DNA from 2 places in the Azospirillum sp. P4_B5 genome. Region 2 is predicted to be linked to the other one. Evidence: predicted binding sites of a transcription regulator. Region 2 holds the regulator's gene; the other holds the start of a gene.
What was found. The regulator HrcA, encoded in region 2, represses chaperone genes, less so after heat shock. The targets are predictions, from matches to a motif close to GTTAGCACTCNCCNNNGGNGAGTGCTAAC.

Region 1 (7,480 bases), on a different contig from region 2:
GGTCGAGAACTTCTTGCCCAACTGGATGCGGCCCATGACGTCCACGGCGTCGGACAGCGTCGCGGCCTCTCCGTCGTGGAAGTAGGGATAGGTCAGCGCGACGTTGCGCAGCGTCGGAACCTTGAAGTTGAAGCGGTCGGCCTCCTCCTTGGTCACCGCGATGCGGCCCTCGGCGGGGTTGTTGGTCTTGTAGGGCTCGACGACGCCCATCTTCTGGAAGGTGTTGCCGCCGGCGGCCGAGCCGTTGTGGCAGGCGGTGCAGCCCGAGTCCTTGAACAGCTCGTAGCCTTCCAGCTCGACGGTGGTCAGGGCCTTCTTGTCGCCCTTCAGCCACTGGTCGAAACGGGAGTTCGGCGTGACCAGCGTCTCCTCGAAGGCGGCAATGGCCTTGGTCACCTCCTCGATGGTGATCTTGGTCTCACCGAAGACCTCGCCGAATTCCTTCTGGTATTCGGGGATGGAGCGCAGCACCTCGACCGCCAGGGCGTGGGTGGAGCCCATCTCGCCGGGATTGGCGATCGGGCCGCCGGCCTGCTCCTGCAGAGTCAGCGCACGGCCGTCCCAGAACTGCGCGACGTTCAGGCTGGAATTCAGCACGGTCGGCGAGTTGATCGGACCCTGCTGCCAGTTGTGGCCGATGGAGGTCTTCAGGTTGTCGGTGCCGCCCATGGACAGGTTGTGGCACGAGTTGCAGGAGATGAAGCCGGACTTGGACAGCCGGGGATCGAAGTACAGCTTCTTACCGAGTTCAACCAATCCGGGATTGGCGATCTTCGCCGGCTCGATCGGCGAAATCGGTTCGTCGGCGGCGAACGCGGGCACGCCGAAGGTGGCGACGGAGGCCGCCAGCATGGCCGCGAAGGGCACGGCAGCACGCATGGACATCGCACTTCTCCCTTATCGAAGTTCTAATATTTTGGCTAATGCCTTGATGCAAAATGACAGTGGCATGGCCCCCTCTGGTGATACCAGTGACAGGCGTGTCGCGCGGCAACGTGTCGCATGTCCTTACACAAACTGTGGCCATTCAAAACAATCACCGGCGCCGGCATGAAAAAGGGGCGGCGGGACAACCCGCCGCCCCATTGGGACGATGCTCGAACAAAGACCTTTGGTTGCGCCTAATCGGCCGCCTGGCTGGTCATGCCGCCTTGCGCGCCGGACGGCATGCCCTTCACCACCTCGTCCACCGTGGCACGGTGGACCTTCACGGAGCCGGTCCACTGGCCCCAGGCCTTCGGGTCGATCGTGTCGCCGTTCTTGCCCAGCGCCTTCAGCCGCTTCTGGTCCTCGTCGGTCAGCACCTGCTTGGGCAGGGGGGCCAAGCCGGCGACGTCGGCGGCGGTCATGCCCAGCATGCCGGCGACCCGGCTGCCGTAATCGTCATGGATCAGGAAGAAGTGCCAGAGCATCCGCTCCTGGACGTCGCGTTCGCACTGGCCGAGCAGCGTGCCCATGTTCAGGACCAGATCGTCGCGTTCCCAATCCATCATGGTGCAGTAGCGGCCCCGCGCCTGGACGTAGTCGTTGCGGCGCTCGATCACGCTGCGGGTCAGGCGGCCGTGGATTTCCGGCGGGTTGTTCGGCTCCTCCCGCTGGGCTTCACTCAGGCCGTTGTGGATGGACGGCTCGAAATTGACGTGCGGGTTCTGCCCCGGCGCCAGATCGCGCTGGTAGGACATCTGCCCGCCCGACAGGTTGGTGGCGACTGGCGCGTTCTTGGCTTGGTTGATCGGCAACTGCTGATAGTTGGGGCCAACCCGGTAGCGCTGCGTGTCGGAGTAGGAGAAGGTCCGCCCGACCAGCATCTTGTCGTCCGAGAAATCCAGCCCGTCGACCAGCACGCCGGTGCCCATGGCGATCTGTTCGTTCTCGTTGAAGACGTCCTCGACGTTGCGGTTCAGCGTCATGACGCCGACGTGGCGCAGCGGGAAGTCCGACTCGGGCCAGATCTTGGTGTCGTCCAGCGGGTCCCACTCCAGTTCGGGATGGTCGTGGTCCTCCATGATCTGGACATACACATCCCACTGCGGGTAGTCGCCCCGGTCGATGGCCTCGTAGAGGTCCTTGGAGGCGGAGCCGAGATCCTGCCCCTGCACCTTCGCCGCCTCCTCCGCCGTCAGCGAGGCGACACCGCAGCGCGGGTGGAAGTGGTACTTGACCAGCACCGTGTCGCCGTTGGCGTTCACCATCTTGTAGGTGTTCACGCCGAAGCCTTCCATGTGCCGGTAGTTCGCCGGAATCCCGCGCGGGCTGAACAGATGAGTCAGCATGTGCATGGATTCGGGCGTCTGGCTCATGAAGTCGAAGATGCGGTTTGGCTCCTGCCGGAAGGTCACCGGATCGGGCTTCAGCGAATGGATGACGTCCGGGAACTTGATGGCGTCGCGGATGAAGAAGACCGGCAGGTTGTTGCCGACCAGATCCCAGTTGCCGTCCTCGGTGTAGAATTTCACCGCGAAGCCGCGCGGGTCGCGTGCCACCTCCGACGAATCGCGCCCGCCGATGACGGTGGAGAAGCGGATGGCCAGCGGGGTCTTCTTGCCGGCTTGGCCGAACAGCTTGGCCCGGGTGTAGGTGGAGGCCGGCTCGTCGCCGATCTTGCCGGTGGCCTCGAACTCGCCGTAGCAGACGAAGCCGCGGGCGTGGACCACGCGCTCCGGAATACGCTCGCGGTCGAAGTGGGTGATCTTCTCCAGAAACTGGTAATTCTCCAGCGTCGCCGGACCGCGGGCTCCCACGGTGCGCTGGGATTGGTTGTTGGTGATCGGGTGGCCCTGACGGTTGGTCAGAGTCTTCGATTGGTCATCCATCGCTTTCTCCCTGAACAGCAAGCCGTGCCGGCGCACCTCTGGGGCGTCCGGTTGGGAGGTCAACGTCCTCAAGTTTGGAAGCGTTCCAAACTAAAACGCCGGCCGGCGGCACCCTGTCCGTCAGGGAGATGCCCAAACGGAAAAGGGCGGCCCCGAGGGACCGCCCTTTCCGCAAACGTGCTGGGAAACGCGGGCTATCAGAAGCCCATGCCGCCCATGTCGTCCATGCCACCCGGCATGCCGGCCGGAGCAGCCTTCTTCTCCGGCTTCTCGGCGATCATCGCCTCGGTGGTGATCAGCAGGCCGGCGATCGAGGCCGCGTCCTGCAGGGCGGTGCGAACCACCTTCACCGGGTCGATGATGCCGGCGGCGACCAGATCGGTGAACTCACCCTTCTGAGCGTCGTAGCCGAAGTTGGCGTCGTTCTGGTCCAGCAGCTTGCCGACCACGATCGAACCGTCGGTGCCCGCGTTGTAGGCGATCTGACGGACCGGGGCCTGCAGGGCGCGGCGGATGATCTCGATGCCGACGCGCTGCTCGTCGTTGATCGGCTTCAGGGCGTCGAGCGCCTTGGTGGCGTACAGCAGGGCCGAGCCGCCGCCGGCGACGACACCCTCTTCCACCGCGGCGCGGGTGGCGTGCATGGCGTCGTCAACGCGATCCTTGCGCTCCTTCACCTCGACCTCGGTGGCGCCGCCGACGCGGATGACGGCAACGCCGCCGGCCAGCTTCGCCAGACGCTCCTGCAGCTTCTCGCGGTCGTAGTCCGAGGTGGTCTCCTCGACCTGCGCCTTGATCTGGCCGATGCGGGCCTGGATGTCCTCGGCCGAGCCGGCGCCGTCGACGATGGTGGTGTTCTCCTTGGAGATCACGACCTTCTTGGCGGTGCCCAGCATGTCGATGGTGACGTTCTCGAGCTTGATGCCGAGATCCTCGGAGATGACCTGGCCGCCGGTCAGGATGGCCATGTCCTCCAGCATCGCCTTGCGGCGGTCACCGAAGCCCGGGGCCTTCACGGCGGCGACCTTCAGGCCGCCACGCAGCTTGTTCACGACCAGGGTCGCCAGGGCTTCGCCCTCGACGTCCTCGGCGATGATCAGCAGCGGACGCGAGGACTGCACGACGGCCTCGAGGACCGGCAGCAGGGCCTGCAGACCCGACAGCTTCTTCTCGTGCAGCAGGATGAACGGGTTTTCGAGGTCCGCGATCATCTTGTCGGCGTTGGTGATGAAGTACGGCGACAGATAGCCGCGGTCGAACTGCATACCCTCGACGACGTCCAGCTCGGTCTCCAGGCTCTTGGCCTCTTCCACCGTGATGACGCCCTCGTTGCCGACCTTCTCCATGGCCAGGGCGATCATCTTGCCGATCTCGACTTCGCCGTTGGCGGAGATGGTGCCGACCTGGGCGATCTCGTCGTTGGTCGTCACCTTCTTGGCGCGGCCGCGGATGTCGTTCACGACGGTCTCGACGGCGAGGTCGATGCCGCGCTTCAGATCCATCGGGTTCATGCCGGCGGCCACCGACTTCACGCCCTCGCGGACGATGGCCTGGGCCAGAACGGTCGCCGTGGTGGTGCCGTCGCCGGCCAGGTCGTTCGTCTTCGACGCGACCTCACGCACCATCTGGGCGCCCATGTTCTCGAACTTGTCCGACAGCTCGATTTCCTTGGCGACCGAGACGCCGTCCTTGGTGATGCGCGGAGCGCCGAAGGACTTCTCGATCACGACGTTGCGGCCCTTCGGACCCAGCGTCACCTTCACGGCGTCGGCGAGGATGTCCACACCGCGCAGCATCTTCTCACGCGCGGCGGCGGAGAACTTAACTTCCTTGGCAGCCATTGCTCACTTCCTTGAAATTCGGGGGGTTGGATCGCTCGGCGCGGGCGGAGGCTCAGGCCTCGACGACGCCCATGATGTCGGATTCCTTCATGATCAGGAAATCCTCGCCCTCGATCTTCACCTCGGTGCCCGACCACTTGCCGAACAGGATGCGGTCGCCGGCCTTCACGTCGAGCGCAACGACCTTGCCGCTCTCGTCACGGGCGCCCGGACCCACCGCGATGACCTGGCCCTCCTGGGGCTTCTCCTTCGCGGTGTCGGGGATGATGATCCCGCCCTTGGTCTTGGTGTCGGACTCCAGACGCTTGACGACGACGCGGTCGTGCAGCGGACGGAACTTCATGGGGATGCCTCCAGGATCAAGGCTTATTGAAAGGATTGGCGCCGGGCTCGGGGCTGTTAGCACTCTCCCCCGGCGAGTGCCAGACAGCTAATCGAGCTGCGGTTTCGATTCAAGAGGGTCGTTGCGGCAATCGGTGCGATTCCTGGCAGCAGTCACCATGAATTGCTGCTAATGCATTGAAAAAGAAGAAAAATTTTTGTTGCCTGCCGCAGCCGCGAACGGCACACTTTCACAAAAGAATCACGAAGGCACAGCGCGAGGACGCCACCGGTTCCACCATCACGGAGGCAGAGCATGGCCAGTCTGGGGCTTCAGCTTCGCGATTACCGCCTGACCACGGCGGAGATTCTGTACCACATGCCGGACCACCCGCACCTGCTGCAGAGCTATCTCTGGCAGGAGTTGGACCTCGCCCCCGGCTACCCGGTGCTGCGCCGGTTCCTGGATTTCTGGCAGGCCAACCTGGACGGCAGGCTGCATTCGGTGAAGTTGGCGACCAACCGCCTGATCACACCGGTGGAGGCTCGCGCGGTGGCCGCGGAGTTCCGCTGGAACTGACACCCGGCCAAGCCTTCATCCGACGCGGGTGAATGTGAAAAAATAAACCATTTTTAGGCGTTTATTGCTTCGGATACCCTCCCCAAAGCACGAACCGATCGTGCCGATGCACGTTCACGACACGCTGGGGAAGACGAACATGACGACGCCGGTTTGCGAAGAAGCGGTCAATCTTGTGAAGCATTTCGAGGGTCTTTACCTCAAGGCCTACCTGTGCCCGGCGGGGGTGCCGACCATCGGCTACGGCCACACCGCCGGGGTCGAGCTGGGGCAGAGCATTTCCTCCGCCCAGGCCGACGATTTCCTGAAGTCGGACCTGACCTCCGCCGCCGCCCAGGTGGACAAGCTGGTCACCGTCGCGCTGAACCCGGACCAGCGCGGCGCGCTGGCCTCCTTCGTCTTCAACCTGGGGGCCGGCAGCCTGCAATGCTCGACCCTGCTGCGCCTGCTGAACCAGGGCGATTACGAAGGTGCCGCCGGCCAGTTCGGCCGCTGGGTCTACGCCACGGTCAACGGCGTCAAGACGCAGCTTCCGGGTCTGGTGAAGCGCCGCGCCGCCGAAGCCGACCTGTTCGAAAGCTCCACCACGCCGCTGCCCCAGGCGGCGGTCAGCACCGCCACGGGCGCGTGATCGTTCCCGATTCCCCCCTCTCCCGCCCCGGGAGAGGGAGGGACCCGCCGCAAAGCGGTGGGAGGGTGAGGGTACCATCAAGATTCAATGATCCATTCTCGGCGGTACCCTCACCCACCCGCTTCGCGGGCACCCTCTCCCGGGGCGGGAGAGGGAATGATATCCACCTCACCCCTTCCGCTGGCCGGTCAGCCGCAGGCCGCGGTCGATCCATTGGGCGGTCAGCTTTTCCTGGACGGCGTTCTGGCGCAGCCGCTGGTTCAGGTTGGCGAAATCCACGCGGTCCAGGCTCTGATCCTGGTTGAAGCAGGAGAAGACCACCGTCTCCTCCCCCGTCGCCGGGTCGGTGTGCCGTTGCAGGCACTGGGCACAGATCTCCTTCATCATGCATTGCATGGGGGAGTTGATCGAGCCGATGCCCGCGTGGCCGGGCTTCAGGTAGGGCTTCAGCACGCCGTGCCGGGCCGCCCCCACCGCCGCCATCATGCGGTCGGAGCCGATGGCGACGATGCGGTCCACCGTCTCCAGCGGAATATCCGCCGGCCCCAGTTCACCCGCCGCGTAGGCGCGCATGGCCTCCACGATGTTGCCGACGAAGGTCCGGTCACCGGGGCGCGTCGGCGTGAAGCTTGGCGCCTCGTCGCAGCACCAGACGACGCGGTCGGCGGCCGCCTCGATCTGTTCGGTCTTGTAACGGTCCTCCATCCGCTTGTAGCCGGCGAAATAGACGACGCGGTTGCCGCGCGCCCGGCAGGCCTGCCCGATGGAGAACAGCACGGCGTTGCCCAGCCCGCCGCCGACCAGCGCCACCGTCTCGCCCTCCGGGATCTCGGTCGGGGCGCCGGTCGGCCCCATCACCACCACAGGGTCGCCGGGTTTCAAAAGGGCGCAGAGGTCGGACGAGCCGCCCATCTCCAGCACGATCAGGGAGAGCAGCCCGGCCTCCTTGTCCACCCAGGCCCCGGTCAGGGCCAGCCCTTCCATGGCCAGTGTGGTCCTGCCGATCCGTTGCGCCAGCGTTTCGAAATTCTGCAGCCGGTAGAACTGTCCGGGTTCGAAACGGCGCGCCGCAACCGGGGCCTTCACCACCACCTCGACGATGGTCGGGGTCAGGCGGGTGACGCTGTGCACCAGGGGCCGCAGCTCAGCGTTCAGGCGCCGCACCAGAGCGTCCGGCGTCACGGAGGTCGGCGCCCGGCGGGCCAGCGCGCGGCTGACCACCGGATAGCCGCGCTTCGCCCCGCCCATCGCCTTCACCACATTGCCGGCGAAGGACGGGTGCAGGTCGCCGAAG
Region 2 (7,480 bases):
GTGGTGCGCGTGCCTTCGGCGTTTTCGATCACCTTGGCGCTGGAGCCTTCCATGACGGCCACGCAGGAGTTCGTGGTGCCGAGGTCGATGCCAATGACTTTGCTCATGTTCAGCCTCTGTTGTTCGGCAGATGCGTGGCGGCCCGTTTGGTCCGGCACCGCCGCGATCCCCTTGGGGTCGGTGGAACGGTTGGGTGGATTCACGTCTGTCGCCGGAGATATAGGCAGGTGCGTTTCGGGCTGCAACGTCCTGGTCATTCCGCCAACCGTCAAAAGACCAAAAGGTGACGCGCACGCCGGGGCATATCGTCGCGCCCGTGGCTTCGCGTCGCAAGTGAATACCAGGGTATTCAGAAGCATAAGGCGTGCAACGTCATTCCCTCATCCCGCCAAGACGCCGGAAAGCGCTCTGTTACAGGGCTTTAACACAAGCAAAACCCCGCATCCCAGCCATGTTAACTTTTCATTAACAAGTAATGGTGTGAACTGTTGCGCGCAATCAATTGCCGGTTGCTCCGTTTCTTTGTTGTCTCAAGATTCTAATAGTGGAGATCCGAAGGAAATATGATATATCCCTCCAAGGCAAAGGGGGCCGCTGTTGTTCGCAGGCATGGCTTTCCGAAGCGGGACCGTGTGCAGTATTCCATGGGGGATTAAGATGATGGACGAACGGCGCGACATGGCTCTGGCCATCAAGTCCTGCCTCGACAGCCTTATGGACGACGCGACGAAGTGTGATCTGGACGATCTGGCGCGCTTCATCAGCCTGGCCGCCATGGCGGCGGAGGAAGCGGCCATGGCCTTCGATCCGAAGGCGGCACAGTTGAAGGCCCTGATGTCCGGCGGCGCCGGCCATTGCTGATCGCCTGAACGCTGATCGCCTGAACGTTGATTGCCTGAACGCTGATCGCCCGAACCGGCGCGGGAACGCCGGGGATGTCGGGTTCGAACAACCTGGCCGAAAAAGAAAAAGCCGCCCCCGACAGGGCGGCTTCCTTACGTCCGGGCGCCTCCCAGACGCTCACAAAATCTCCGCCGCGCGGATCGCCCCGTCGAGCAGGGCCAGCGTGCCGGCGCAGGACTCGTCCCCGTCCATCACCATGGGCAGGCGGTAGCTGAACATGGCGGCCGCCGCCCTGCCGTCCCGCTCCGCCCCGACCAGCCACAGGTAATGGGCGTCCGTGCCGCCATCCTCCTCCGTCATCATCACCGCCTGGGCCAGCACGCCGTCGTCACCCCACGGCTCGACGATCCGGTCGCTGGCCCGCGGGTCATCGGGGCGCACGAAGCGCAGCGCCATCTCGCGCAGCACCGCCACGGCGCCGTCCGGCCCGTCCTTGGGCGCCACCCGGTCGGTGACCAGCCGCAGCACGCCGCCCGCCGGGGCCGGGGGATGAAAGGCGGCCACGGCATGACCCTCATGCTCCTCCACCTCCGGGCGCCAGCCGTCCGGCAGCCGGAACCGCACCAGCCCTTCCCATTCCACGCTATGGCCCACGCTGTGGCCGTCCTGTCCGCCCGTCACGGCATCCTCCCCTGATCCTGTGCCGGCACTTTAGGCCGAAGCGCCGGCGAATCCAGCCTTGATCGCGGCCCGCCGAGCCACCATGGTCCGGCGATGATCATTTCCGCCAGCTACAAGACGGACATCCCCGCCTTCTACGGGCGCTGGTTCCTGAACCGGCTGGAGGCCGGGCACTGCCGCATGGTCAACCCCTATGGCGGCCAGACCTATCGCATCGGCCTGACCCGCCCGGAGGTCGACGGCTTCGTCTTCTGGACCAAGAATCTCGGCCCCTTCCTTCCGGCGCTGGAGGAGGTGTCGGAGCGTGGCTTTCCCTTCGTTGTCCAGTACAGCGTCACCGGCCTGCCGGGCGCGCTGGAACGCTCCGTCCCCGAAGCGGAGCGCGCGGTGGAGCATATGGCCCGGCTGCGCGACCGCTGGGGGCCGCGCGCCGCCGTCTGGCGCTACGACCCCATCGTGACGGCGCCCATCGTGGAGGCGGAGGCCACGCCGCTGTCCTGGCACCGCGCGACCTTTGCCCGGCTGGCCGGCCGGATGCGCGGCCTGACCGACGAGGCGGTGGTGTCCTTCCTCCAGCCCTACCGCAAGACGGCGCGCAACCTGGACGCCGCCGGTGTGCCCTGGCGGGACCCGGACCCGGAGGAGAAGCGCGCCCTGCTGGCCGATCTGGCCGAAATCGCCGCGGAGCACGGCATGGCGCTGACGCTGTGCACCCAGCCGGAGTTGGCCGGCGTCCCCGGAACGGCGCCGGCCCGCTGCGTCGACGCGCAACGGCTGTCCGACGTCGCCGGGCGGCCCGTCGCGGCCAAGGAGAAGGGCAACCGCCCCGGCTGCCTGTGCGCGGAAAGCCGCGACATCGGGGATTACGACACCTGTCCGCACGGCTGCGTCTATTGCTACGCCGTCGCCAACCGCAACACGGCGCAGCGGCGCTTCGCCGCCCACGATCCGGCGGGGGAGTTCCTGTTCACGCGGGAGCGGGCGGGATAAGGCCCCCGGCCCGCCGTCTCGACGCCTTCCCGGTTACGGGCAGACCTTCTTCACGGTCTCGACCAGCTTGTCCGGGTTGAAGGGCTTGACCAGCCAGCCGGTGGCCCCGGCCTCGCGGCCGGCGGTCTTCTTGGCGGGATCGGCCTCGGTGGTCAGCAGCAGGACGGGGGTCGCGCGGTTGAGCGCGCTGCCGCGGATGGCCCGGGTCAAGGCCAGACCGTCCATGCCCGGCATGTTCAGGTCGGTGATGATGCAGTCGAACTTCTGCCGGTTGACCTCCGTCAGACCGGCGCTGCCGTCCGCTGCCTCGGTGACGCCGTAGCCGGCGTTGCGCAGCGTGAAGGCGACCATGTCGCGGATGGTCTTGGAGTCGTCGACGGTCAGGATGGTCTTGGCCACGGGTCCGGTTCCCTGAATGAGCGGCGGCCTGGAACAGGCGGTTCATTGTGCGCCGCGATAATCCCAGATGCGAATAGGGGCCAGATGCGAATAGGGGATTGATCCGCCCGGCGCAAGTTCTTCGGTATCTTAGGATCAGCGGAAGGACGGCACCCGTGCGAAAAGCAGCGGCGCGGCAAGCCGAAGCCCCCGCGCCGCAAGACGTGCCGCCTGACCTGCGGAACGGATCGTCAGCATCCGTCCGAGGACGATCAGGCTTTCGTATCGACGTGCTGGCCGCCCATTTCGTGAGGACCGGCCTTGGCGACGCCCACCATGGCCTCGCGCAGCAGGCGGCCATGGATGGTGTAGCCGGGCTGGAGCACCTGCACGACGGTGCCGGCAGGCTTGCCGGTGTTCTCGATCTCGAACATCACCTGATGGAAGTTCGGGTCGAACAGCTCGCCGGTCGGGTCGATCTTCTTGATGCCCGCGCGCTCGAAGGCGGAGATGAGCTGGCGCTCCGTCGCCTCCACGCCGACGGAGAGGCTCTTCAGCACCTCGTCGTTCTCTCGGCCCTCGGCGGGAACGGCCTCCAGCGCGCGGCGCAGGTTGTCGGCCACGGTCACCAGCTCCTTGGCGAAGCTGGACACGGCGAACTTGCTGGCGTCCTCGCGGTCGCGCTGGGCGCGGCGGCGGGTGTTCTCCACCTCGGCCATCTGGCGCAGGAGCTGATCCTTCAGGCTGGCGACATCGGCCTCAAGCTGGGCCACGCGATCCCCGGCACCGGCGTCCATGGCCTTGTCTTGGGCGGCCTTGTCTTGGGCGGCCTTGTCTTGGGCGGCCTTGTCCTGGACGGCTTCGGTCTGCTCCACCTCGGCTTCGGCGGGCTTGTTCTGCTCTTCGCTCATGGCTCTCTCGTTGTCGTCTTGGGTCGTCGTCTGGTGGGAAATGGGTGAAGCATTGCCAAGGGCGTCACCCGACAAGGCGGCTGATGACCTTGGCTGTATAATCCACAAGCGGGATGATCCGGGCATAATTGATGCGGGTCGGGCCGATCACGCCGATGGCGCCGATCACCTGCTCGCGGCTGTTCTGGAACGGCGAGATGATCAGCGAACAGCCGGAATGGCCGAACAGCACATTCTCCGCGCCGATGAAGATCTGCACCCCGTCACCCTTCCCGGTGGCGTCGAGCAGGCGCAGCATGGTCTCCTTGGTCTCCAGCGCCTCGAACAGGGCGCGCACGCGCTCCAGGTCCGACAGGGCGGTGACGTCCTCCAGCAGCTTCGCCTGGCCGCGCACGATGAGCTGGCCGCTGTTCTGCCCGCCGCTGCCCGCCCAGGTGGCGAGACCGGCGGAGACCACGCGCTGCGACAATTCGTCCAGCTCGGTCTTCTGGTCCTCGATCTCGCGCAGCACGGCCTGCCGCGCCTCGTCCAGCGTGCGGCCGACCAGCTTCGCGCTGAGGAAGTTGGAGACCATCTGCAGCGTCGCGGCGGGCACGCCCACCGGCACCTCGATGACGCGGTTCTCGACCAGCCCGTCCTCGTTGACCAGCACGACCAGCGCCCGGCCGGGGGCCAGCGAGACGAACTCGATGTGCTTCAGCGGCCGGTCGGTCTTCGGCGCCACCACCAGCCCGGCGCAGTGCGACAGGCCGGACAGCAGGGTGGAGGCCTCGCCCAGCACGTCCTGCAGCGACCGCCCGGAGGAGGCGCATTTGGCCTCGATGGAACCGCGCTCGTCCTCGCTCAGGCTGCCGATCTCCAGCAGGCCGTTGACGAATAGGCGCAGCCCGGCCTCGGTGGGGATGCGGCCGGCGGAGGTGTGGGGGGCGTAGAGCAGCCCCTGCTCCTCCAGGTCGGCCATGACGTTGCGGATGGTCGCGGGCGACAGGGCCATGCCGAGCCTCCGCGAGATCGTGCGCGAGCCCACCGGCTCGCCGGTCGCCACATAGGCGTCGACGATCAGCCGGAAGATCTCGCGGGACCGTTGGTTCAGCTCGGTGATCATGGCGGGGCGGGAACCGGACGATGCTGTTGAAGCGCGAAGGCGGCGTCCCGAATTTAGGCAGGTGTCCGCGCCGAATCAACGTGCGCCCCGGTTGCGCGCTGGACGGCGGGGGCAGCGGGCGCTAGCTTGCCGCCGATTTCAACAGATTTGCGGATCATGCCCGATGCGTCCCTCCGGCCGCGCCCACGACCAGTTGCGCACCATTTCCCTTGAGCCCCATTTCAGCAAGCACGCCGAGGGGTCCTGCCTGGTGCGTTTCGGCGACACGCACGTCCTGTGCACCGCCAGCGTGGACGAGGGCGTTCCCCGCTTCCTGAAGAACACCGGCCTCGGCTGGGTCACCGCCGAATATGGCATGCTGCCGCGCTCCACCCACAGCCGCACCGACCGCGAGGCCGCCAAGGGCAAGCAGTCGGGGCGCACCCAGGAGATCCAGCGCCTGATCGGCCGCGCGCTGCGCGCCGTCACCGACCGCGCCGCCATGGGCGAGAAGCAGATCAAGATCGACTGCGACGTCATCCAGGCCGACGGTGGCACCCGCACCGCCGCCATCACCGGCAGCTTCGTCGCCCTGCATCTCGCCTTCCAGCATCTGATGCAGATCGGCGCCCTGAAGACCATGCCGCTGACCGACCATGTCGCCGCCGTCTCCTGCGGCATCTACAAGAACACCAGCGTTCTCGACCTCGACTACGCCGAGGATTCGACCGCCCAGGCCGACGCCAACTTCGTGCTGACCGGCAATGGCGGCATCGTCGAGGTCCAGGGCACCGCCGAGGAACGTCCCTTCAGCGAGCCGCAGTTCATGGAACTGCTGGCGCTCGCCCGCAAGGGCATCAACGAGCTGGTGGCCTTGCAGAAGGCGGCGATCGCGGTGAAGTAAAGGCGCGGTTGCGCATTGCCCCCTCCCTAACCCTCCCCCGCTTCGCAGGGGAGGGGAAATCGGCCCTCCCCTGCGAGATCGCGGCTCTGCTCGGCCCCTACGCCGCCTCCTTCGTGTCCGCGGGCGAGCTTGGCCTGCCCGAGCCGGAGGAGACGGGGACCAGCTTCGTCGCGAACGCCGAACTGAAGGCCCTGGCCGCCGCCAAGGCCGGGCATGTCGCGCTGGCCGACGACAGCGGGATGGTGGTGCCGGCGCTGAACGGCGACCCCGGCATCTACTCCGCCCGCTGGGCCGGTCCGGAAAAGGACTTCCAGATGGCCATGGGCAAGGTCGAGGACGGGCTGAAGGGCCAGGCCGACCGCCGCGCCTGGTTCGTCTGCGCCCTGTCGCTCGCCTGGCCGGACGGCCATGTCGAGACGGTGGAAGGCCGCTGCCCCGGCACGCTGGTCTGGCCGCCGCGCGGCGCGCATGGTTTCGGTTACGATCCGATGTTCAGGCCGGACGGCCACGACATCACTTTCGGCGAGATGGACCCGGCCAGGAAGCACGAGATGAGCCACCGGGCCGACGCCTTCCGCCAGCTTGTGGAGCGATGCTTCAAGTGATTCCTGATCCTGGCTTCGGGATCTACATCCACTGGCCCTTCTGCAAGGCGAAGTGCCCGTACTGCGACTTCAACAGCCACGTCCGCGACCGGGTCGAGCATGACCGCTGGCGCGCCGCGCTGGTGCGGGAGCTGGATCATTACGCGGACGCAACGCCCGGCCGCCGGGTCACCTCGGTCTTCTTCGGGGGCGGCACGCCGTCGCTGATGGAGCCGGCGACGGTCGGCGCCGTGCTGGAGCGCATCGCCGCCCGCTGGACGGTCGGCGACGACCTGGAAGTGTCGCTGGAGGCCAACCCGACCTCGGTCGAGGCCGGCAAGTTCCGCGCCTTCCGCGCCGCCGGGGTCAACCGCCTGTCGATGGGCATCCAGGCGCTGGACGACACCGCGCTGAAGTTCCTCGGCCGCCAGCACAGCGCGGCCGAGGCGACCGGCGCCATCGCGCTGGCCGCCCGGACCTTCCCCCGCTTCAGCTTCGACCTGATCTACGCCCGCCCCGGCCAATCCGTCGCGGCGTGGGAAGCGGAGCTGACCCAAGCGCTCGACCACGCGGTCGGCCATCTGTCGGTCTACCAGCTGACCATCGAGGAGGGCACGGCCTTCTTCCCCCTGCACGCGCGGGGCGATCTGGTGCTGCCCGACGAGGATCTGGCCGGCGACCTCTACGAGGCGACGCAGAGCCTGCTCGACCGCGCCGGGCTGCCCGCTTACGAGATTTCCAACCACGCCCGCCCCGGCGAGGAGAGCCGCCACAACCTGACCTACTGGCGTTACGGCGATTACGTCGGCGTCGGTCCCGGCGCCCACGGCCGGCTGACGCTGGACGGCGAGAAACTCGCCACCCGCGCCCACCGCGCCCCGGAAATCTGGCTGGAGCGGGTCGAGCGCGACGGCCATGGCGCCGCCGCGCCCGAACCCGTCGCCCGCGAGTCCCGCGGGTCGGAGCTGCTGATGATGGGGCTGCGCCTGCGCGAGGGGGTGGCCCGCGCCCGGCTGGTCGAGGAGACCGGCCGCGACCTCGACGGGCTGGTCGATCCCGCCGCGCTGGAGCGTCTGGTGGCCGGCGGTTTCCTGGAGGTTGGCAA

Region 1: groES (co-chaperone GroES) is a predicted target of HrcA. The motif match lies at 5,053-5,081, and genes of this name have one in related genera.

The regions. Positions count from the first base shown of each region.
Region 1 covers NZ_JBFUHT010000025.1:14,395-21,874, forward strand. Annotated here, with positions in the region: gene AC1DVI_RS19430 (cytochrome-c peroxidase) at 1-885, opposite strand, end outside; gene AC1DVI_RS19435 (catalase) at 1,122-2,813, opposite strand; gene groL (chaperonin GroEL) at 3,011-4,654, opposite strand; gene groES (co-chaperone GroES) at 4,707-4,997, opposite strand; gene AC1DVI_RS19450 (usg protein) at 5,292-5,555, shown strand; gene AC1DVI_RS19455 (lysozyme) at 5,695-6,186, shown strand; gene AC1DVI_RS19460 (pyridine nucleotide-disulfide oxidoreductase) at 6,355-7,480, opposite strand, start outside.
Region 2 covers NZ_JBFUHT010000044.1:35,605-43,084, forward strand. Annotated here, with positions in the region: gene dnaK (molecular chaperone DnaK) at 1-359, opposite strand, end outside; gene AC1DVI_RS25935 (hypothetical protein) at 658-861, shown strand; gene AC1DVI_RS25940 (hypothetical protein) at 1,021-1,524, opposite strand; gene AC1DVI_RS25945 (DUF1848 domain-containing protein) at 1,618-2,514, shown strand; gene AC1DVI_RS25950 (response regulator) at 2,548-2,913, opposite strand; gene grpE (nucleotide exchange factor GrpE) at 3,165-3,803, opposite strand; gene hrcA (heat-inducible transcriptional repressor HrcA) at 3,868-4,908, opposite strand; gene rph (ribonuclease PH) at 5,072-5,791, shown strand; gene AC1DVI_RS25970 (non-canonical purine NTP pyrophosphatase) at 5,806-6,396, shown strand; gene hemW (radical SAM family heme chaperone HemW) at 6,384-7,480, shown strand, end outside.